4 regions of the Bhargavaea ullalensis genome follow, and region 1 is predicted to be linked to each of the others. Evidence: riboswitches for the same ligand, from Rfam matches in the RefSeq annotation. Region 1 holds a riboswitch; each other region holds the start of a gene.
What was found. A riboswitch is a leader RNA that binds a small molecule or an ion and turns the genes downstream of it on or off. The one in region 1 is predicted to bind S-adenosylmethionine.

Region 1 (5,213 bases):
GCCAAGCTGAACGAAGCGGGCACCCACTACATCCTCAACGGCGAAAAGCAGTGGATCACCAACGCGGGCTTCGCGGATGTGTTTGTCGTCTATGCGAAGATTGACGGGGAACAGTTCTCTGCATTCATCGTGGAAAAGGCATTCCCGGGCGTATCGGTTGGGGCAGAAGAAAAAAAGATGGGCATCAAGTCCTCCTCGACGCGCACACTCATCCTGGAAGATGCGGAAGTGCCGGTTGAGAACCTGCTCGGCGAAGCGGGCCGCGGCCATGTCATCGCCTTCAATATCCTGAACATCGGCCGATACAAGCTCGGCGTCGGCGGCGTCGGCGGCGGCAAGCGCGCACTTGAGCTTGCGATCAAATACACGAACGAGCGCCAGCAGTTCAAGCGCACGATCGCTTCGTTCAATCTGACGAAGGAAAAGATCGCCACGCTCGCGGCGAAGCTGTACGCAACCGAGTCGCTCATCTACCGCACGGTCGGCTACTTCGATGACCGCATGGGCCGGCTGAGCGAGGAAGAGCAGAACGACGGCCGCAAAATCGCCCAGGCCATCGCGGAGTATGCGATCGAATGCTCGATCAACAAAGTCGTCGGCTCCGAGACGCTCGACAACATCGTCGACGAAGCGGTCCAGCTCCACGGCGGCTACGGCTACATGCAGGAATACGAAGTGGAACGCGCTTACCGGGATTCCCGCATCAACCGGATCTTTGAAGGCACGAATGAGATCAACCGCCTGCTCGTGCCGGGCACATTCATGAAAAAAGCGCTTAAAGGTGAACTGCCGCTTCTCCAGAAGGCGCAGAGCCTCCAGGAAGAGCTGCTCATGATGATGCCGGAAGAGCCCGGCGACGAAGCGCTCGCACAGGAGAAGATGCTCGTCAAAAATGCGAAAAAGATCGGCCTCCTCGCTGCCGGAATGGCCGCACAGCGTTTCGGCACGAAGCTGGAAGAAGAGCAGGAAGTGCTCGTCAACATCGCCAACATCGCGAACGACGTATTTGCCATGGAATCCTCCCTCCTCCGATCCGAGAAGGCGGTCGCACGCGACGGCGAAGAAAAGGCTCAGCAGAAGATCCTGTACACGGAAATCTTCTGCCAGGAGGCGATGGAGCGCATCGAGAAGGAAGCGAAAGAAATTCTTGTGGCTTCCGTCGGCGGCGACGACCAGCGCATGATGCTGTCCGCCCTCCGCAAGCTCACCCGTTACACGCCGAAGAACCTCATTCCGAAAAAACGGGAAGCGGCAGGCAAGCTGAACGAAGCCAAGAAATACACAGTCTGACAAACTGCCCGGATGCTGTGCGCATTCCGGGCTTTTCGTTTGGTATACTGGCGATAAAAGGAGGCGTGGTCAGATGGGGATTGTGTATTACGGCTACCCGAAGTGCACAACGTGCCGGAAAGCGAAAAAGTGGCTGGATGAGCACGGGGTCGATTATGAAGAGCGGAATATCAAGGAAGCGCCGCCCGCAGAAGAAGAGCTCCGCGAAATCATTTCCGCGAGCGGGCTGGAGATGAAGAAGTTTTTCAATACGAGCGGCATGAGCTACCGTGAGCTCGGGCTCAAGGACAAGCTTTCGGACATGACGGATTCAGAGAAAATCCGGCTGCTGTCATCGGATGGCATGCTGCTCAAGCGGCCGATCGTCACGGACGGCCGGAGGGTGACGGTCGGCTTCAGGGAACCTGAATTCGAGGACGCCTGGAGCGGGTGAAAGCCTGTTGAGTTTCGGGCCGGTCTGTGGCACACTTAATGAGAATGTATACTTTGAGCTGGAGGGGTCAGAATGAGCACACCAAAAGATCTGCGGTATTCCGAAGAACACGAATGGGTAAAAACAGAAGACGGGAAAGCCCGCATCGGGATCACACATTTCGCACAATCCGAACTTGGCGACATCGTGTTCGTTGAGCTTCCTGAAGTCGGCGACGAGATCCAATCCGACGAGCCGTTCGGCAGCGTTGAATCCGTCAAGACGGTTTCCGAACTGTATGCGCCGATCTCCGGCAAAGTCGTTGAAGTGAACGGGGAACTGGAAGATAACCCTGAGTTCGTCAACGAGTCCCCGTATGAAAAAGCATGGATGATCGTTGTGGAGCCGTCCGATGCATCGCAAGTGGACTCGCTCATGACCGCCGAGCAATATGATGAAATGACGCAGGGCTGATCCTGCAGGAAGGGGACGCCGACATTTTTCGGCGTTCCTTTTCATCTTATAGAGATAAAACACGACAAGCCAGTCGCCTGGAGGGATCGGCATGGTCGAAAAAGTCATTGTGGTGGAAGGCAGCTCGGACAGGAACCGGCTCGCCCCGCTTCTCGACGAACCGGTGGCCATCATCTGCACAAACGGAACGGCAAGCCCGACAAGAATCGAGGAATTGCTGGAGCCGTATGAAGGAGCGGACATCTTTGCGTTTTTTGACGCGGACCGGTCGGGGGAACATTTGAGATCTGTGCTCAGAAGGGAATACCCGGAAGCGCGTCATTTGTATACAGACCGGGTATACAGGGAAGTGGCGACAACGCCGCTGCGTGTGCTCGCGGAACAGCTGCTCTCGGCCAATATCGAAGTGAAGACGGAATTTCTGCTATAAGGGATGAATGGAATGGAAACTTGGACTCTGGAAGATTTTGAACAGGCGGCCGGCCGTTCCGCAAAAGCGGCCTACTATTTGTACACGCCTCTTTGCGGGACTTGCCAGGTCGCTTCGAAAATGATCGACGTCATGGCGGAACTGCTGCCCGGACTGCCGATCGGCAAGGCCGACCTGAACTACCATGAAGAAGTGGCGGCGAAGTACGGCGTCGAAAGCGTGCCGTGCCTGCTGATCTCACGGCAAGGCGAGCCGGTGGAGAAGATCTATGCCTTCCAATCGGTCCCTTACCTGTATGAAAAACTCGGTTGACCGGCTCCATCGCGTGTGGTATAGTTTCAAGCATCGAACCATCCGGCAAGACGGGTGAAAAAAGATGAATACGGAATACTCTTATTGAGAGCGGCGGAGGGACGTGCCCGATGAAGCCCGGCAACCGTCACGGAAACGTGAAATGGTGCCAAATCACTCAAAGCGGATGCTTTGGCAGATGAGAGGAATGGCCGTTGCGCGCGATGCGCTCCGGTCCGGCCTTTCTGCGTGTCTGCGGAAAGGTTTTTTATTTGGAATGGACGGCGATCCGCTCGTCCGTCCCCATGAGTTTAGGAGTGACCATCATGATTAATCTGCAGCAGCTGACCAAACGGTTCTCCCGTTCCGGCATCGACGTCAAGGCCGTGGACGGAGTGGATCTTGAAATCAAAGAAGGCGAAATCTACGGCATCATCGGATACAGCGGTGCCGGAAAAAGCACGCTCATCCGCATGCTCAACGGACTTGAACAGCCGACTTCCGGCACGGTGACCGTCAATGGGCTCGAGATGTCGTCCATCTCGGGGGCGGAGCTGAGGAAAGCCCGCCAGAAAGTGAGCATGATCTTCCAGCACTTCAATCTGCTTTGGTCGAGGACGGTGGAAGAGAATATAGCTCTTCCGCTCGAAATTGCCGGTGCTGATAAAGCCCGCCGCAGGGAACGGGTCGGCGAGCTGGTCCGGCTCGTCGGCCTGGAAGGCAGGGAAAAGGCGTATCCATCGGAATTGTCGGGCGGCCAGAAACAGCGGGTCGGCATCGCCCGCGCGCTTGCCAACGAGCCCCGCGTCCTGCTGTGCGACGAAGCGACGTCCGCGCTGGACCCGGAGACGACCGATTCGATCCTGGACCTCCTGACGGACATCAACCGACGGCTCGGATTGACGATCGTCCTCATCACGCATGAAATGCACGTGATCCGCAAAATCTGCCACCGGGTGGCCGTCATGGAAGCGGGCCGCGTCGTCGAGCAGGGGGACGTGCTCCAGGTGTTCAAGTCGCCGGAGCAGCCGATCACAAAGCGGTTCGTCTCCCAGGTGACGGAACCGGGAGACGCCAAGCAGGCTATCGGCCAGCTTGCCGAGTCCTATCCGGACGGAACACTCATCCGCCTCGGCTTCGTCGGGGACCGTGCCGAACAGCCGGTGCTCGCCGAGCTGATCCGCTCGTTTGACATCAGCGTGAACATCCTTCAGGGCAACATCGCCCAGACGCATGGCGGTGCGTTCGGATCGCTCGTTCTCCAGCTTTCGGGCGATGAACCGGCCGTTCGGGAGGCGATTGCCTATCTCCATGCGGAAGGCATCGAGACGGAGGTGATCACGCATGATTGATCAATGGTTCCCGAATGTCGACTGGGAGAAGATGTGGGGGGCGACGGTCGAGACGCTGTACATGACGGCCGTTTCCACTTTCTTCACTTTCCTGATCGGCCTGGCGCTCGGCATCCTGCTGTTCCTGACGGGGCCGAGGGGTGTCTGGCGCAGCCGGGCCGTCAATCTGCTGACTGGCGCATTCGTCAACATCTTCCGGTCGATCCCGTTCATCATTTTGATCATCCTGCTCATCCCGTTCACGAAATTCCTGCTCGGATCGATCCGGGGACCGAACGCTGCGCTTCCGGCACTCATCATCGGAGCGGCGCCGTTCTACGGCCGGATGGTCCAGATTGCACTGGCAGAAATCGACAAAGGGGTGATCGAAGCCGCCCGCTCGATGGGCGCGACCACTTGGACGATCATCCGCAAGGTGCTCCTGCCGGAATCGATGCCGGCACTCGTCTCCGGCATCACCGTCACTTCGATCGCGCTTGTCGGCTACACGGCGATGGCGGGCATCATCGGTGCCGGGGGTCTCGGTAATCTGGCCTATCTCGACGGGTTCCAGCGCAGCCGGAGTGACGTGACGCTTGTCGCGACGATCCTCATCCTGCTGATTGTTTTCATCATCCAGTGGGCCGGCGACCTGATCGTCAAACGGCTGGACAAGCGGTGAGGACTTTAGGTGCAGGGGCGGCTGCGGTCTTTGATGGAACCGGGGTTCTGCCTTATTGTTTCAGATAGTGATTTCAGATAAACCGACAGGGGGAAATGTAAATGAAAAAATTCACGGCAGGTCTTATTTTGGCTGCGGGCACACTGGCCCTGTCTGCGTGCGGCACCGGGGGCGGCGACAACGCTGCCGGCAAGGACACGAAAAACCATGAGCTGGTCGTCGGCGCGTCCAACACGCCTCATGCGATCATCCTCGAGAAGGCGGAGCCGCTTCTGAAAGAAAAGGGCATCGACCTGAAAATCG
Region 2 (5,213 bases), on a different contig from region 1:
CGGCAGCATCGAATCTTCCGGAACTTCCACGCGCTCGAGCTTCGCCGGGTCGCCGTCGTAAAACAGCACCCGCCAGCCGCTGAGCTCTTCCTCCTCTCCGCTGCCCCACGGCTGCTCTTCCACATCGTAATAAAAAGACAGCACGCCGCTTTTCGGGAACGGGTGATCAATCCCCGCGATGCCGAGGTCCGTCAGGTTGATTTGCGCAAGCAGTGTCAGCGGCCGGCCGTTGTTCTGCGGAAGGTCGGCATTCGGCGGCAAGTCCGGGGCGCCTCCGAATTTGGATGCGCCCGGCGCAAGGGGTCCCGCGGCATCTTCTTTTTTGACGCAGACCGCTACGCCGACCAATTCGCGGATCGTCTTTTCATATCGGGAAAGGCCTTTTGCGGCGAGCTGTTCAATCAATGAACTCATTTCGTTTGCCTCCTAGAAAAACTCTTTCCTATTGTAACGGCCGGGCGGGCAAATGGTTTCAATCATTCTGAAAAAATACACTTGACTTCCGGAGGAGGACAGGGCTATACTGATTTCCAAGATGGAAAATTAAATGAATTCACTCTTATCAAGAGCGGCGGAGGGACTAGGCCCTGCGAAGCCCGGCAACCGGCAGGCCATGCCTGCAAAGGTGCTAATTCCTACAGTTCCGGAGACGGATCTGGCAGATAAGGGGAGGGATGCAGCTTGCCTGTATCGGCCCTCTTCCTTTATGCGAAGAGGGTTTTTCTGATTTCCCGAAAAACCTCCTCCCCGGTCACCGCACATCCATCGAGTTCCAGGCCTTTGGCGGCGAACCGCCCGGGCACCACATTCTCAGGAGGTTTTTAATCATGACGAACAATCAACCATTCAAGCCGGAAACGATCCTTGTCCACGGAGGCCAGCAGCCGGACCCTGCGACGGGCGCCATCGCCGTCCCGGTCTACCGCACGACGGCGTATGCATTCCGTGACACCGAGCACGCGCAGAACCTGTTTGCGCTGAAGGAGCCCGGCAATATTTATTCCCGCATCATGAACCCGACCGTCGACGCATTCGAAAAGCGCGTTGCGGAACTTGAGGGCGGCACGGCGGCAGTCGCGCTGTCGTCCGGCATGGCGGCGATTGCGTTCTCGATCCTGAACGTGGCCCAGGCGGGCGATGAGATCGTCGCGGCGGCGAATCTGTACGGCGGCACGTACAATCTGTTCGCGGTGACGCTCCCGCGCTACGGCATCGAAGTGAAGTTCGTCGATTCCACCGATCCGGAAAACTTCCGCGCGGCGATTACCGACAAGACGAAGGCGCTCTACGGCGAAATCATCGGCAACCCGAGCCTGAACGTGCTGGACGTGGAAGCGGTCGCGGACATCGCCCATGAAAACGGCGTGCCGCTCATCATCGACTCCACATTCGCTTCGCCGTACGGCTCCAATCCAATCGAATTCGGGGCGGACGTCGTCGTGCATTCCGCCACGAAATGGATCGGCGGCCACGGCACGGCGATCGGCGGCATCGCGGTCGACGCCGGCAAATTCGACTGGACGCAGGGCCGCTTCCCGGGCTACACCGAGCCGGACGAAACCTACCACGGCCTCCGCTACGGCATCGACACGCCGGACGCCGCATTCGCCACACGGCTCCGCGTGCAGTTGCTCCGCGACTTCGGCCCGTGCCTCAGCCCGGACAACGCGTTCATCTTCCTGCAGGGGCTCGAAACGCTTCACCTGAGAGTCCAGCGACACAACGAAAACGCGGAGAAGGTGGCGAAATGGCTGCAAGACCACCCGTCCGTCGAGTGGGTCCAGTACAACGGCCTTGAAGACCACCCGTCGTATGAGCTGTCGAAGAAATACCTGAAAAACGGAGCCGGATCCGTCGTTGTATTCGGCATCAAAGGCGGGCGGGAGGCAGGCCGCAGGCTGATCGACGGCGTGAAGCTGTTCTCCCACGTCGCGAACGTCGGCGACGCCCGCTCGCTCATCATCCACCCGGCGTCGACGACCCACCAACAGCTGTCGGCGGAGGACCTTGAGAAAACCGGCACGAGCGAAGAACTCGTCCGCCTCTCGATCGGCCTTGAAAACGTCGATGACATCATCGCCGACCTGAAACAGGCGATCGAAGCGGCCGCGCCGGTCAAGGCTTGAATTTAGGGGGCGGGTGAGGCGAGTGGCGCAAGTTGGGGCCCGAGTGGCGCAAGTTGAGGCCCGAGTGGCGCAAGTTTGCCCGCGAGTGGCGCAAGTTCGCTTCCGAGTGGCGCAAGCTGTGCCGCGGCTGCCCGCATATTCTGAAAAATCACCGCCCGGGGGTTTTATTTCCGGGCGGAACTTGTTAAGCTGAAGGGAATTGGAGGTGATCGCCATGGCGACAGTGAAAGCGGCCATCCTGGGGTTCGGGACGGTCGGCCAGGGCATTTATCATATTGTGAATGAACGGAAAGAACAGCTGGCGGCACGGACGGGCGCCCCGATCGAGATTGCGGCGATTCTCGTGCGCAACCTGGATAAACCCCGTCCCGACACGCCGGGCGTGCTCGTGACGGACCGGTTTGAGGACATCTTCGCCGTTCCGGGACTGGAGGTCGTCTTCGAGGCGATTGTCGGCGAGGAACCGGCCGGCACTTACCTGGAACAGGCGATTAAGGCCGGATGCCATGTCGTCACGGCGAATAAAGTCATGTACGCGAAAGCAGGGTCGTCACTCGAGGCGCTTGCCCGCGAGCTCGGCACGGGGGTCGGCTACGAAGCCACCGTCGCGGGCGGCGTTCCCGTGATCAAGACGATCGAGAACCTCAATCTGGCCAATGAAGTAACGGGCATCCAGGGCATCCTCAACGGCACGTCGAACTTCATTCTCACGAAGATGAGGAAGGAAGAGTGCACGTTTGCCGATGCGCTCAAGGAAGCCCAGGAGCTCGGCTACGCAGAGGCGGATCCGACAAATGATGTATCCGGCTTCGACGCGTTCTGCAAGCTCATGATCCTGAGCGGCCTCGCGTTCGGCGAGCAACCGGAGTGGGAACGGGTGCCGATGGACGGCATCGACAACCTCACGCTCGATGAAGTGGTCGACGCCGACCGTCAGGGGCTCCGCTACCGCCACATCGCGGACGTGCGCCGCGGCGAAGACGGGGAGATCCAAGCGTCCGTCGGTCCCGTCCTCATCGGTCCGGACCATCCGCTCTACGGGATTGACGGAGTCGACAACGCCGTGGCCATTGAAACGGCCTACGCCGGTACGCTCACCGCCATCGGACCGGGCGCCGGCATGTACCCGACCGCCACCGTTATGGTCGAGGATGCGGCTGTGTTGCTGCTCAAACACCCCTTTCGAAAACTCGTAACCGAATAAACGAAAAGCGGTGCTTCCTTTTTGACGGGAAGCACCGCTTTTTCTGTGAACGTTAAGCAAACCGGCCTGAACGTTAAGATGCGGTCCGCGGCAGCCGGGGGTGCGCGGGCCGCCTTGGGTTACCGCACACCCGGGATCCGCCGGCTGCCCGGAAGCCGCGCTCGCCAGGGGCACACCCGCTCACTGCGGAAACAAATCAGACGACAAATACCGCTCGCCTGTGTCCGGGGCCAGGCAGAGCACACGGGCTCCTTGAGGCAGCTTTTTCGCAACTTCCATCGCAAAGTAGGCGCTGGCGGCTGCGGAGGCGCCGACGAAGATGCCTTCTTTCGCCGCAAGCGCACGGGCCGTCCGGCGGGCGTCTTCATCGTCGATCAGCAAGATCTCATCGTAGATGTCCCGGTTCAAGATCGACGGGATGAATCCCGGGCCGGTGCCCGGGATTTTGTGCGGGCCGGGTTCTCCGCCGGACAGGACGGGGGAGCCTTTCGGTTCGACGACATAAATCTTGAGCGACGGGATCCGCTTTTTTAATTCCTCGCCGGTTCCGGTGACGGTCCCGCCGGTTCCCGCCGTCAGCACGAAGGCGTCGAGCCGCCCGTCGAAGGCATCCAGAATCTCGGGCGCCGTCGTGCCGCGGTGGGCGTCGGCGTTTGCCGGGTTATCAAACTGCATCGGAATGAAAGCCCCCTCAATCTCCCCGGCTGCCAGGCGCTTCGCTTCATCGATGGCGCCCTGCATGCGCTGTGCCGCAGGAGTGAGATGGACTTCCGCACCGTAGGCCTTCAAAATGCGGACCCGCTCCTCGGTCGCGTTGTCCGGCATCGTCATGATGCACCGGTAGCCTTTTGCCGCGCACACCATCGCGAGGCCGATGCCGGTATTCCCGGAAGTCGGCTCGATGACCGTGCTTTCCCCGGGCACAAGTTTCCCTTCCTTTTCCGCGCGTTCGATCATGTTGAGGGCGGCGCGGTCCTTCACGCTGCCGCCCGGATTGAACGATTCCAGCTTGATGAACACGTCTGCGCCGCCGGGATCCGGCAGCCGGTTGAGTTTGACGACCGGCGTGCTGCCGATCAAATCCAATATTGAAGAGGCAATTTTCATGGCACATCCTGCCTTTCCTGCATACGTTATTTTAATCCCTATTAAACCAGTATAAATTATATGCAAACGCTCGGCAATGTTCTTGATTTCCGGGAAAAAATTCTTGACACTTCAGAAATCCGGGGTATGATTAACCTTAAAACTTAGTATTCCAATAGGTTATATAAAATTAATTTCAAAGGAAGTGCAATCAACAGTGTTCCTTTCCATAGAAAACGTCGAAAAAAGCTTTGGGAAAGACGGGCGGCGGGAGCAGGTCCTCCGGGACATCAACCTGCAGATGGAGGAGGGGGAGTTCGTTTCCCTGCTCGGTCCGTCGGGCTGCGGAAAGTCCACACTGCTGTCCATCGTCGCGGGTCTCGCCCGCCCGGATTCCGGCCGGCTGCAGCTCGGCGGACAGACCATCGACAGACCCGGCAAAGAGCGGGGGATGGTGTTCCAGGAGGCGGCCCTGTTCCCGTGGCTGAACGTTGAAGAAAACGTCCGGTTCCCGCTCAAGGGGGCCATGTCCAAAGAACAGATGCAGGAAACCGCCCGGCGCCATCTCCGGCTCGTCCAGCTCAGCCAGTACGGGAACCACCATCCGCATGAGCTGTCCGGGGGCATGCAGCAGCGCGTATCGATTGCCCGGGCGCTGGCGATGGACCCGGCGGTGCTCCTCATGGATGAGCCGTTCGGTGCGCTTGATGAACAGACGCGGATGCGGCTCCAGGATGTGCTCGAGGAAATCTGGATCGAGACAAAGAAAACGATCCTATTTGTCACGCACAGCATCC
Region 3 (5,213 bases), on a different contig from region 1:
TCGCAGATCTCATCCGGACCCATCAAGTCGAACCGGATCCGACTCCTGCCGTCGACCTGTTCAACCTGCGGCCCGGCTGGTTGAAAACGGGCCTGCTCTGTGAATGGTGCTCGGGAAAATTAACCCGGATCTCCCAGCGGACCCACGTGTGCCACGGCTGCAATAAACCCGTCAACGGAGACCCATACGGCCGGGCCCTGCTTGATTTTGTCCTGGTGTTCAAAACATCATTCACCAACCGAGAATTTTGCGAGTTTGCGGAGATTTCATCTTCGACAACCGGGAGACGTACCTTGGAACGATACCCACTTGAAGTGATTGGGAAAACCAATCGACAAAGATACAGATTCGTGCCAACACTCCACCTGGATCACTCGGGGCAGAGATTGAAGAGGCGGGGAGAGGGTTAGATTCTTTATGAGTGGCGCGAGTTTGGCCTCGAGTGGCGCGAGTTTGTGCGCGAGTGGCGCAAGTTGAGGCTTGAGTGGCGCAAGTTGGCTCTCGAGCGGCGCGAGTTTGCTTTTGAGTGGCACGCGCTATGCACTTATGGTTGGACGAATCTCTATTTTATAGTTGGAGCCGTCGGGCATGGGAAATCCATGCCGGTAACTGAATCGGGTGGTGAGTGGCGCAAGTTTGGCCTCGAGTGGCGCGAGTTTGGCCTCGAGTGGCGCAAGTTGGCCTCCGAGTGGCGCAAGTTGGCCCTCGAGTGGCGCAAGTTGGCTCGTCACCCGCTTCCACACTCCGCCCACACAAAAAAGCTTCCGCCCCCACGGAAGCTTTTTTGCCTCTCACCTCACACCTTCACTCAACCGTCACGACAATTTCCGCAGTCCGGCCGGTGTCGCCGACTGTTCCTTCGACCGTGTAGTCGCCGGGCGCCAACAGGTCGGCGGTTTTCAGGTTCCAGAACACCGGGGCGTCGGCGGTGATGCCGTTGACCAACCGGATCTCCAGTTTCACCGGGAGATTCGGCATCACTCCGGCTGCGGTCCTGACGGCTGCGGGTTGTTCGACTTCCTCGACGGCATATTTCACGGCACGGGTATCGTGCGCCCTCACGAGGAAGCTGGCGAATTGGCCGCGGCTGACCGCTTCTTTCGGACGGAATTCCAGCACATGCGTTACGTTATTCTTTGCCAATACAAGAATCGGCTCGCGGAAATAAGGGGCGGCTGCATGCAGGTCCCGCATGGATACGATTTCATCCGGCACATCCTTCAGGCCGAATGCGTTCACAAGCACCTTCGCCATCTGTTCGCGCGAGATGAGCTGGCGCGGGCTTACGTTATTGTTCGGGTTGCCGTCGAAGATGCCGGCGTTCCGCACGACCAATGACAGTCGGTATAACTCCTCGTCTGGTCCGTCCGCGGGTACGTCGGCAAATGCCTTCACCCCTTCAACATTATACGAATCAAGCGTTTCTCCGGATTGGCTCAGGACGAGCTTCCCGAGCGCCTTGATCGCATCCGCGCGGTAAACGGCTTTGCCTGGCTTGAATGTGCCGTCCGGATAGCCGGTCATCACTCCAAGCTCCCGAGCCAATAGTATATTTGCCGAATGCTCGCCGGACTCCGGTACATCCGTATACACGGGTGCCGCTGATGCAGTCGGCACCAAGAAAGCCAGCACCAGCACTGCCACCACCCAGCCGCCAAACCATTTTTTCATGTAAATGACCCCTCTCTGTTTGGATTCTCTTATCCTTCCATACCCTTCCACGCCGCCCGAGAATCAGCCCGACGGCCGTGTATTTTTTGCCTCTCCGCCCAAAACCGACTTTCCCGACCGAAAAATAATTTTTCGAAAAAGAGTTGACTTTCAATCAGGCACCGGGTAAAGTAGGTCTCAATCAACGAAACCAACCAATTACATACACATCATTTTCTTATCGAGAGAGATCGAGGGACAGGCCCTATGACATCTCGGCAGCGGACTCCACAGCGAGCACCGTGCCAATTCCTGCAGACGCGCACCGCGTCTGATAGATGAGAAAAGATGGCCAAACCGGCCTTCTTTTTCTTGTCGTCTTCAAGAAAAAGAAGGTTTTTTCGTTGCCTCGAACACAAGGAGGTCCGCCCAGTGATTGAATTCAAGCAAGTGTCCAAGACATTCACGCTCGGTCCGCGCGAAGTCCACGCGGTGAAAGATGTGACCCTGACGGTCGATCAGGGAGACATATTCGGCATCATCGGCTTCAGCGGCGCCGGCAAAAGCACGCTGCTGCGGCTCGTCAACCTGCTCGAGCGCCCGACGTCCGGCCGCATCGAGATCGGAGGGACGGATGTCACTTCACTCAAGCCGAAAGAACTCCGCAAACAGCGCCAGAACATCGGGATGATCTTCCAGAACTTCAACTTGTTCAACTCCCGCACGGTCGCCGGCAACATCGCCTATCCGCTGAAGCTCGCCGGCACGCCGAAAGCCGAAATCGGCCGCCGGGTCAATGAACTGCTGCAGTTCGTCGGGCTCGCCGACAAGGCCGGCAACTATCCGGATCAGCTTTCCGGCGGCCAGAAGCAGCGCGTCGGCATCGCCCGGGCGCTCGCGAGCAACCCGGACATCCTCATCTGCGACGAAGCAACATCTGCGCTCGACCCCGACACGACCGCCGACATCCTCCGGCTGCTCAAGAAAGTGAACCGGGAGTTCGGCATCACGATCCTGCTGATCACACACGAAATGGAAGTGATCCAGTCAATCTGCTCGAAAGTCGCCGTCATGGAAAACGGCGAAGTGATCGAGTCGGGCGGCGTGTTCGACGTCTTCACCGACCCGCAGCACGGAACGACCGAACGCTTTATCCGCTCCGTCCAGCAGGATCTTCCGTCGCCCGGAATCCTCAAAGAGTGGCGCGACGGAGGCGGGGGCAGGCTGTACCGGCTTTTATTCAAAGGAGCGATTGCGAATGAGCCGGTGCTGTCGCGGGTGACCGCCAAGCACGGCGTCACGTTCAACATCGTGTACGGCTCGGTGCGCGAGCTGCAGGAGCGGCTGTTCGGCAACCTGATCGTGTCGTTTTCGGGCGATCCGGATGCGGTCAGCGCCGCCATCGCCGAAATTGCGACGCTTACGGACATCGAGGAGGTGATCGAACTTGAACGTTGACTGGACTACATTTTGGCCGCGGATCGTCGAAGCGACGGGCGAAACGCTCATCATGGTCATCGCGACGCTCATCTTCGGCTCAATCCTCGGCGTCGTCATGGGACTGCTGCTGTTCGTCACCCGGCAAAACAACATTCTGGAAAATAAACTCGTCTTTAACTTGCTGAACCTGATCATCAACATCGTCCGGCCGGTGCCGTTCATCATCTTCCTCGTCGCGATTTCGCAGCTCACCCGGCTCGTCGTCGGCACGACGATCGGCACGGCGGCCGCGATTTTCCCGATGACGATCGTCGCAAGCTTCACGATCGCGCGGGTCGTCGAGAACAACCTCGTCTCGATCGATCCCGGCGTCATCGAAGCGGCGCAGGCGATGGGGGCGAGCCCGATGCGCATCATCTTCACGGTGCTGATCCCCGAAGCGCTCGGCCCGCTCGTCCTCGGACTCACGTTCGTCTCGGTCACACTGATCGACTTCTCGGCGGTCGCCGGGACGGTCGGCGGCGGCGGTCTCGGCCACGTCGCGATGACGTACGGCTATCAGCGGTTCGACGGCAGCGTCATGGTCGTCACCGTCGTGATCCTCATCGTCCTCGTGCAGCTGGCGCAATGGATCGGCAACACGCTGTCGCGGAAGATTATGCGGCGGTGAATGAAGGTGCTGTCCATTCTGTCGAAGAAATTCGCTCGCTTACCGCCCGGGGTAAACGCCCGCCTGAAGCGCAGCTCATCGAACCATACAAACAAAGGAGAATGCACTTATGAAGAAAATCTGGTTGCTCGCTCTGCTGCTCATCACCGCACTCGCCCTCGCGGCCTGCGGGAATGCCACGGCGGATTCAAAAACGGTGAAAGTGAAGATCGGCGTCAACGGAGCGGACGGCGCCCAGTGGCCGATCCTCAAAGAAATGGCGAAGAAAGAGGGCATCGACGTCGAGCTCGTGGAATTCGCCGATTACACGCTTCCGAACAACGCGCTTGCCCAAAAGGACATCGACCTGAACGCGTTCCAGACGATTGCGTTCCTCGCCCAGTACGGCAATGAAAGCGGCAATGACCTCGTGCCGATCGGGTCCACCCAGTTCGCGCCGATGGGCCTTTATTCCGAGAAGATCGGGGACGTTTCCGAACTGAAAAAAGGCGACAAGATCGCCATTCCGGACGACGCGGTCAGCCAGGCGCGCGCACTCCGCCTGCTGGAAAGCGCGGGGCTCCTGACGCTTTCGGACGACTTCGGACTGTTCGATGATCCGACGAAAATCACGGAAAACAAGCTGAACCTGGACATCATCCCGATGACGCCGCAGCAGACCCCGCGTGCGCTTCCGGACGTCGCCGCGTCGGTCATCAACAACGGAATCGCCGGCCAGGCCGGGCTTTCCCCGTCCGACGACCCGATTTTCAAGGAAGATGAATTCGATGCGAGCGTCCGGCCGTACGTGAACTGCATCGCCGCCCGCGGAGAAGATGCAGACAATGAAACATACAAGCGCATTGCGGAGCTTTACCAGACCGACGAAATCGCACAGGCGATCAAAGAAGACACGAGCAACGGCTCTGTCCTCGTCAAACTGACCAAAGAAGAACTCGACGGAACGTTCAACGAACTGAAGGAATAAAAGGAGAGAACCCTGATGAAGAAACTGTGGCTGCTCGCACTCGCTCTGGTCACCGCACTCGCCCTCACAGCCTGCGGGAACGCCAACGCGGACTCGAAAGAAAAACCGGTCAAGGTGAAAATCGGAGTGAACGGGGCGGACGGCGCCCAGTGGCCGATCCTGAAGGAAAAGGCGAAGAAGGAAGGCATCGACATCGAGCTCGTGGAATTCGCCGACTACACGCTCCCGAACAACGCACTCGCCCAGGGGGACATCCAGCTGAACGCATTCCAGACGATCGCGTTCTTCGGCCAGTACGTGAAGGAAAGCGGCAATGACCTCGTCCCGGTCGGCTCCACCGTGTTCGCGCCGATGGGCATTTATTCCGAGAAGATCAAGAACGTGTCCGAACTGAAAAAAGGCGACAAGATCGCCATCCCGGACGACCCGGCCAACCAGGCGCGTGCGCTCGTGCTGCTGCAAAGCGCCGGACTGATCAAACTCGCA
Region 4 (5,213 bases), on a different contig from region 1:
CAGATAAGCGATGTCCCCGCTGTCGAGACGGATGCCGTGGAAATTGATCTTGTCGCCGAGCTCTTTCGCCACGCGGATCGCCGTCGGCACGCCGATCTTCAGCGTATCGTACGTATCCACAAGGAACACACAGTCCTTGTGCCGGCGGGCATACGCATGGAATGCCTCATACTCGCTTTCATAAGCCTGCACCATCGAGTGGGCATGCGTGCCGGCAACCGGAATGCCGAATAGTTTCCCCGCCCGGACGTTGCTCGTCGCCTCCACCCCGCCGATGACCGCCGCACGCGCGCCCCAGATGGCCGCGTCCATCTCCTGGGCACGGCGGGAGCCGAATTCCATGACGACATCGTTTTTGACGACTTGTTTGATCCGGCTCGCCTTCGTGGCGATGAGGGTTTGGTAGTTGATGATGTTGAGCAGCGCGGTTTCGATCAGCTGCGCCTGAATGAGCGGCGCCTCCACCCGGATGAGCGGCTCATTGCCGAACACGACCTCGCCTTCCGTCATCGAGTACACATCTCCCGTAAACCGGAGCTCCGCCAGATAAGACAGGAAATCCTCCCGGAACCCGAGCTCGTCCCGCAGATAGCCGATATCACTCTCCGTGAACCGGAAACTCCTCAAGTAATCAAGCACGCGCTCAAGCCCCGCGAAAATCGCATACCCGTTCCCGAACGGCAGCTTGCGGAAATAAAGATCGAACACCGCCTTCCGCTCATGGATGCCGTCCGCCCAGTAGGACTCCGCCATGTTGATCTGATACAAGTCGGTATGGAGCATCAGGCTGTCATCTGCGTACTTCGTCGACATGAAAAATCCCTTCTTCCGAAACATGTTTGCGATTAGTATACACTATCCTTCACTTACCCCGTCCGCTCTGAAGACAACCCTGCGAACGAATTTGTCATCAGAACCCGAAAAAGACCCCGTGCGATGCACAGGGCCCTTAATACCCGTCAAGGCATTGTTGTTTCACATGGCGGAAGCAGGTGAACGACATAGTAGGTCACAGACAGCTTGGTGTCAATTTCACAGAAAGAGCATCCAATTGCGAAGGAGACTGTGTTCTCGTTGCAGAAGTCCGGGCATGTATTAAGCCCGGAATCAACGCAGAGTTGCTGATCCACACAGGTCGTGCCGGTTGCCGTGATGGCAAGCGGTACACTAGCACCACAGTTGTTCGCTCCGTTGTTGAAGAACGTCTCGAGTTCAAAGCAGAGATGCCAGTTGATGTGGCCGGTTACACGGATTTCCATACCGTTCACTGGATCTACCGGTCCGCAACCGCACGGGGAGGAAGGAATGCCCGGAACCGGGTCTTCCGTCTCTCCTTCGCAGCATCGGAGGAAGAATGGATCGTTTCTTACTTCTGCGTACAATGGAGGGAACTCGAGCAGTGAATCATTCGGCAGAACAATCGTCGCCAAATCAACGACTACCCGGTTCGGATCGATGATCGACATCTGATTCTGCAGGTTCTGAAGACCGCGGACTTCCGCATTCCGATTGCCCATCGACTGTGCCATGTTTATGGCGTTGCTGATTTTTTCTCCAAGCTCTGCTTGGGTCATGCCAGTCGGCATTGTTCTTTGAGATCTTTTCATCATTTCTATCACCTCCTTTCACTGCTTATTGGCCTTGCTCTATCAATCTATTCAGGGGAACCATTTGTGCACGGGCGAATCTACCGGTGCCCGCCGGTTGTTTCGCCCTGAATCTCGGATAAATAGAAAACCGCACAGCCGGCAGGAGCGCCGCTGTGCGGTTTGGGATAAAAATGGGGACAGTCCGCCCGCCCTGGGTCTAATCGCCCGGCCGGGATGGTAGAACCGGGACAGGGCGGTGGGTGAGGTTAAGAATCTTTCCGGCAGGACCTGCATGGTAACCACATAAAAGATGAATCGTACGCATCGGGCCTTGAGTCGTACGGGTCCGCCTCCGAGTCGTACGGATTCAACCTTGAGTCGTACGGGTCCGCCCCCGAGTCGTACAGTTCGGGCAAAAATTCAAATGAAAAAAGCCCCTCCACGGAAAACGGGGATTTCCGCATTCCGTGAAGGGGCTGCTCGCGCTGTTATTTGTCCTCCGTGCTTTCCTCCGCCTGCTTCATCTGCCCTTTGCCGCTTTGTTCCGGTTCGAAGTCGGGCATCTGGCCGTCCGGCATGCCGGTGAACTGGTTGTCGCCGTCGGGGCCGAGCGCCAGCTTTTCGGGATCGTCGGACCGTTTCACTTCATCTTTTTCCGGTCTGTTTTCTTGCTGATTGTCCTTTTTCATTGCGGATCACCCCTTCCTCGTCTCGTTTACTTTACCCGAACCGAAACCCGGACAATCAAAAAAACAGCGGCTCCCCGCGCACAAAAAATCCCGCCCGCTCCATTCGGGAGCTGCGGGACGGATTTTATTGGTTGGCGGAAGCCGTTTCTTTTTCGTAGAACTTGATGAAGTTGTCGACGACGCGGTCCAGGAAAGCGACCGTCGCTTCGTCGGTGAGGGTGCCGTCTGCGTCCAGTTTCGCATGGACCGCTCCGATGTACACTTCGTTTTGAGGAAGGATCGCCGGTGCAAGGTTCGGGTTCGACAGGATTTCGCGCAGATGTTGCTGGGCTCGGACTGAGCCGAGGTTGCCCATCGAGGCGCCGATGATGAATGTCGGCTTGCCCTGCAGGACGAGTTCGCCGCGGGACATCCAGTCGATCGCATTTTTCAGCGTTCCCGGAATGGAGAAGTTGTATTCCGGAACGGCGAACAAGACGGCGTCGGAATCGGCGACCTCCGCTTTGAAGTCCAGCACGTTCGGCGTCGGGTCGTTTTCGATGTCGATGGCAAACGGCTCGAGTGCATTGATGAAGACCGGGGTGATCTCCAGCTTGCCGGCGTAGCGCTTGCGCATGAATTCGACGACTTTCAAGTTATAGGAAGTGGAGCTGGTGCTCCCGATGATGGCTTTTACTTTAATCGGCATATGGAAAACTCCTTAAGTTTATTTCTTCTCCATCATAACAGGATTTTGCCCCATTCCGCCTGTAATATGCCTTGAAGCCAAGGTATCCGCCTTGTAAACGATTACAGAGAAAACCTAAAGGAAATAGCTTGTTTCCGCCCCCGAAAGGTGGTAAGGTTGGTTTATCGAATTTTTCGAACTATTCCACTTACAACTTCATCAGCGATTCTTATCAAGAGAGACGGAGGGACTGGCCCTGCGATGTCTCAGCAACCTGCCTGTCGGCGAAGGTGCTAATTCCAGCGGATTCCACACGGAGGATCCGGAAGATGAGAAGACGATTCCGCATCATTTGCCGGGCCTTCTTCTTCATTGGAGGGTCCGGTTTTCATTTTCCCAAAAGAGAAAGGAACGAAGAACCATGACAAAGAAAAGCATTTCCACGCTGCTCGCCCAGCTCGGCAACCGGAACGATCCGCTCACCGGCGCAGTGAATCCCCCGATCCACTTGTCGACCGCCTATGAACACCCCGGGCTCGGCCGGTCCACGGGCTATGATTATTCCCGAACGAAGAATCCGACGCGCGCACTTCTTGAAGAAGGGTTCGCAGAGCTGGAGAGCGGCGACGCTGCGTTCGCCTGTTCTTCCGGCATGGCGGCCATCGGGCTCGTTTTGTCCCTGTTCCGGCCGGGTGACGGCATCCTCGCGCCGGAAGACCTGTACGGCGGAACGTATCGCCTGTTTGAGCATTACCGCAGGCAGTACGGGGTGCCCGTCGACTATCTGCCGTTTGGCGACCTTGCCGAAGTGGAACAGGCGATCACCGGCGGGACAAAAGCGCTGTTCATCGAATCTCCGACAAACCCGCTTCTTCAGGAGATCGACATCCCCGCTTACGGCGAACTCGCCAAGAAACACGGGTTGCTCCTCATCGTCGACAACACATTCTACACGCCGATTCTCCAGCGGCCGATCGAGCTCGGGGCCCATATCATCATCCACAGCGCGACGAAATACCTCGGCGGCCACAACGATGTACTCGCAGGGCTCGTCGTTGCAAAAGGCGAGGATCTTTGCGAGCGTCTCTCAGCCCAGCACAATGCGGAAGGCGCCGTGCTGTCTCCGTTTGATTCGTGGCTTGTCATCCGCGGGCTGAAGACGCTCCCGCTGCGGATGAAGCAGCATGAGGCAAACGCGAAGGACATCGCTCAATGGCTGCAGTCCGAACCGTCTGTGGCAGACGTGCTTTATCCCGGCAAGGGCGGCATGCTGTCCTTCCGCGTCGACAATCCGGCGCTCGTCGCCCCGCTGCTTGAGAAACTGGAGCTGATCGCGTTCGCGGAAAGCCTCGGCGGCGTGGAGAGCTTCATCACGTATCCGTCGACCCAGACCCACGCCGACATCCCGCTTGAAGAGCGGACCAAACGCGGCATCGATGATTCCCTGCTCCGGCTGTCGGTCGGCATCGAAGACGCACAGGACCTCATCGGCGATTTAGAACAAGCTTTCGAACTGGCACGTTCCTCCCTGGCGGCAGGCTCGGCAGGGCAGGCTTGAACACTCCATTTATAACCACTCCATAAAATTAGAAAGAAGGAATATCAATGACCATCCGCACAGAAACCACACCGCGCGTCCGCGCACCGTTCAAAGCAGATCACGTCGGCAGTTTCCTCCGTCCCGCCCGGCTGAAAGAAGCACGGCTCCGGTTCGGGGACGGAGACCTTTCCCGCGAGGAACTGACCCGCATCGAAGACGAGGAAATCCGGCGTCTCGTAAAGGCCCAAAAAGAAAACGGCATTCAGGGAGTCACAGACGGGGAATTCCGCCGCAGCTGGTGGCACCTTGACTTTCTGGCGGGGCTGGACGGCATTGAACTGTATCAACAGCCGGAAGGAACCCGGAAATTCCAGGGCGTCGAGGTCCGGCCCGGCGGTATCAAAGTAACAGGCAAAGTGGGCTACAGCGGGAGTCATCCGTTCATCGGCCATTTCAAGTCACTAAAAGAAATTGCAGGAGAAGACACTGCCGTAAAATTCACCATTCCGAGCCCGAACCTCGTGGTTGCCCGCGCCCGGTTTGAGACCGCTGCCTACGACAGGCCGGAAGATGTATATGCCGACTTGATTCCGGCCTACCGGGCGCTGATCCGGGATTTGTACGATGCCGGATGCCGCTATCTCCAAATCGATGATACGGCGTGGACTTCGTTCTTTACCGATGAAGAGAGAAACCGGATCCGGGAAGGCGGGTCCGATCCGGATGCA

Region 2: it holds a riboswitch for S-adenosylmethionine, as region 1 does, so the genes downstream of both, ACFFIY_RS02205 (O-acetylhomoserine aminocarboxypropyltransferase/cysteine synthase family protein) here and ACFFIY_RS04045 (methionine ABC transporter ATP-binding protein) in region 1, are expected to answer to the same signal.
Region 3: it holds a riboswitch for S-adenosylmethionine, as region 1 does, so the genes downstream of both, ACFFIY_RS00080 (methionine ABC transporter ATP-binding protein) here and ACFFIY_RS04045 (methionine ABC transporter ATP-binding protein) in region 1, are expected to answer to the same signal.
Region 4: it holds a riboswitch for S-adenosylmethionine, as region 1 does, so the genes downstream of both, ACFFIY_RS07765 (methionine biosynthesis PLP-dependent protein) here and ACFFIY_RS04045 (methionine ABC transporter ATP-binding protein) in region 1, are expected to answer to the same signal.

The regions. Positions count from the first base shown of each region.
Region 1 is NZ_JBHLWY010000015.1:18,769-23,981, reverse strand. It holds gene ACFFIY_RS04070 (acyl-CoA dehydrogenase FadE) at 1-1,290, shown strand, start outside; gene ACFFIY_RS04065 (arsenate reductase family protein) at 1,364-1,723, shown strand; gene gcvH (glycine cleavage system protein GcvH) at 1,796-2,176, shown strand; gene ACFFIY_RS04055 (toprim domain-containing protein) at 2,268-2,606, shown strand; gene ACFFIY_RS04050 (thioredoxin family protein) at 2,619-2,918, shown strand; SAM riboswitch class I at 2,997-3,103, shown strand; gene ACFFIY_RS04045 (methionine ABC transporter ATP-binding protein) at 3,224-4,249, shown strand; gene ACFFIY_RS04040 (methionine ABC transporter permease) at 4,242-4,910, shown strand; gene ACFFIY_RS04035 (MetQ/NlpA family ABC transporter substrate-binding protein) at 5,012-5,213, shown strand, end outside.
Region 2 is NZ_JBHLWY010000008.1:60,885-66,097, forward strand. It holds gene ACFFIY_RS02200 (YwqG family protein) at 1-414, opposite strand, end outside; SAM riboswitch class I at 557-669, shown strand; gene ACFFIY_RS02205 (O-acetylhomoserine aminocarboxypropyltransferase/cysteine synthase family protein) at 828-2,126, shown strand; gene ACFFIY_RS02210 (homoserine dehydrogenase) at 2,341-3,330, shown strand; gene cysK (cysteine synthase A) at 3,511-4,437, opposite strand; gene ACFFIY_RS02220 (ABC transporter ATP-binding protein) at 4,634-5,213, shown strand, end outside.
Region 3 is NZ_JBHLWY010000001.1:13,015-18,227, reverse strand. It holds gene ACFFIY_RS00090 (nuclease-related domain-containing protein) at 1-410, shown strand, start outside; gene ACFFIY_RS00085 (S-layer homology domain-containing protein) at 805-1,671, opposite strand; SAM riboswitch class I at 1,886-1,995, shown strand; gene ACFFIY_RS00080 (methionine ABC transporter ATP-binding protein) at 2,083-3,108, shown strand; gene ACFFIY_RS00075 (methionine ABC transporter permease) at 3,098-3,760, shown strand; gene ACFFIY_RS00070 (MetQ/NlpA family ABC transporter substrate-binding protein) at 3,870-4,727, shown strand; gene ACFFIY_RS00065 (MetQ/NlpA family ABC transporter substrate-binding protein) at 4,743-5,213, shown strand, end outside.
Region 4 is NZ_JBHLWY010000031.1:1,692-6,904, forward strand. It holds gene ACFFIY_RS07745 (nicotinate phosphoribosyltransferase) at 1-813, opposite strand, end outside; gene ACFFIY_RS07750 (hypothetical protein) at 960-1,610, opposite strand; gene ACFFIY_RS07755 (hypothetical protein) at 2,078-2,278, opposite strand; gene ACFFIY_RS07760 (NADPH-dependent FMN reductase) at 2,403-2,966, opposite strand; SAM riboswitch class I at 3,172-3,281, shown strand; gene ACFFIY_RS07765 (methionine biosynthesis PLP-dependent protein) at 3,367-4,503, shown strand; gene ACFFIY_RS07770 (5-methyltetrahydropteroyltriglutamate--homocysteine S-methyltransferase) at 4,551-5,213, shown strand, end outside.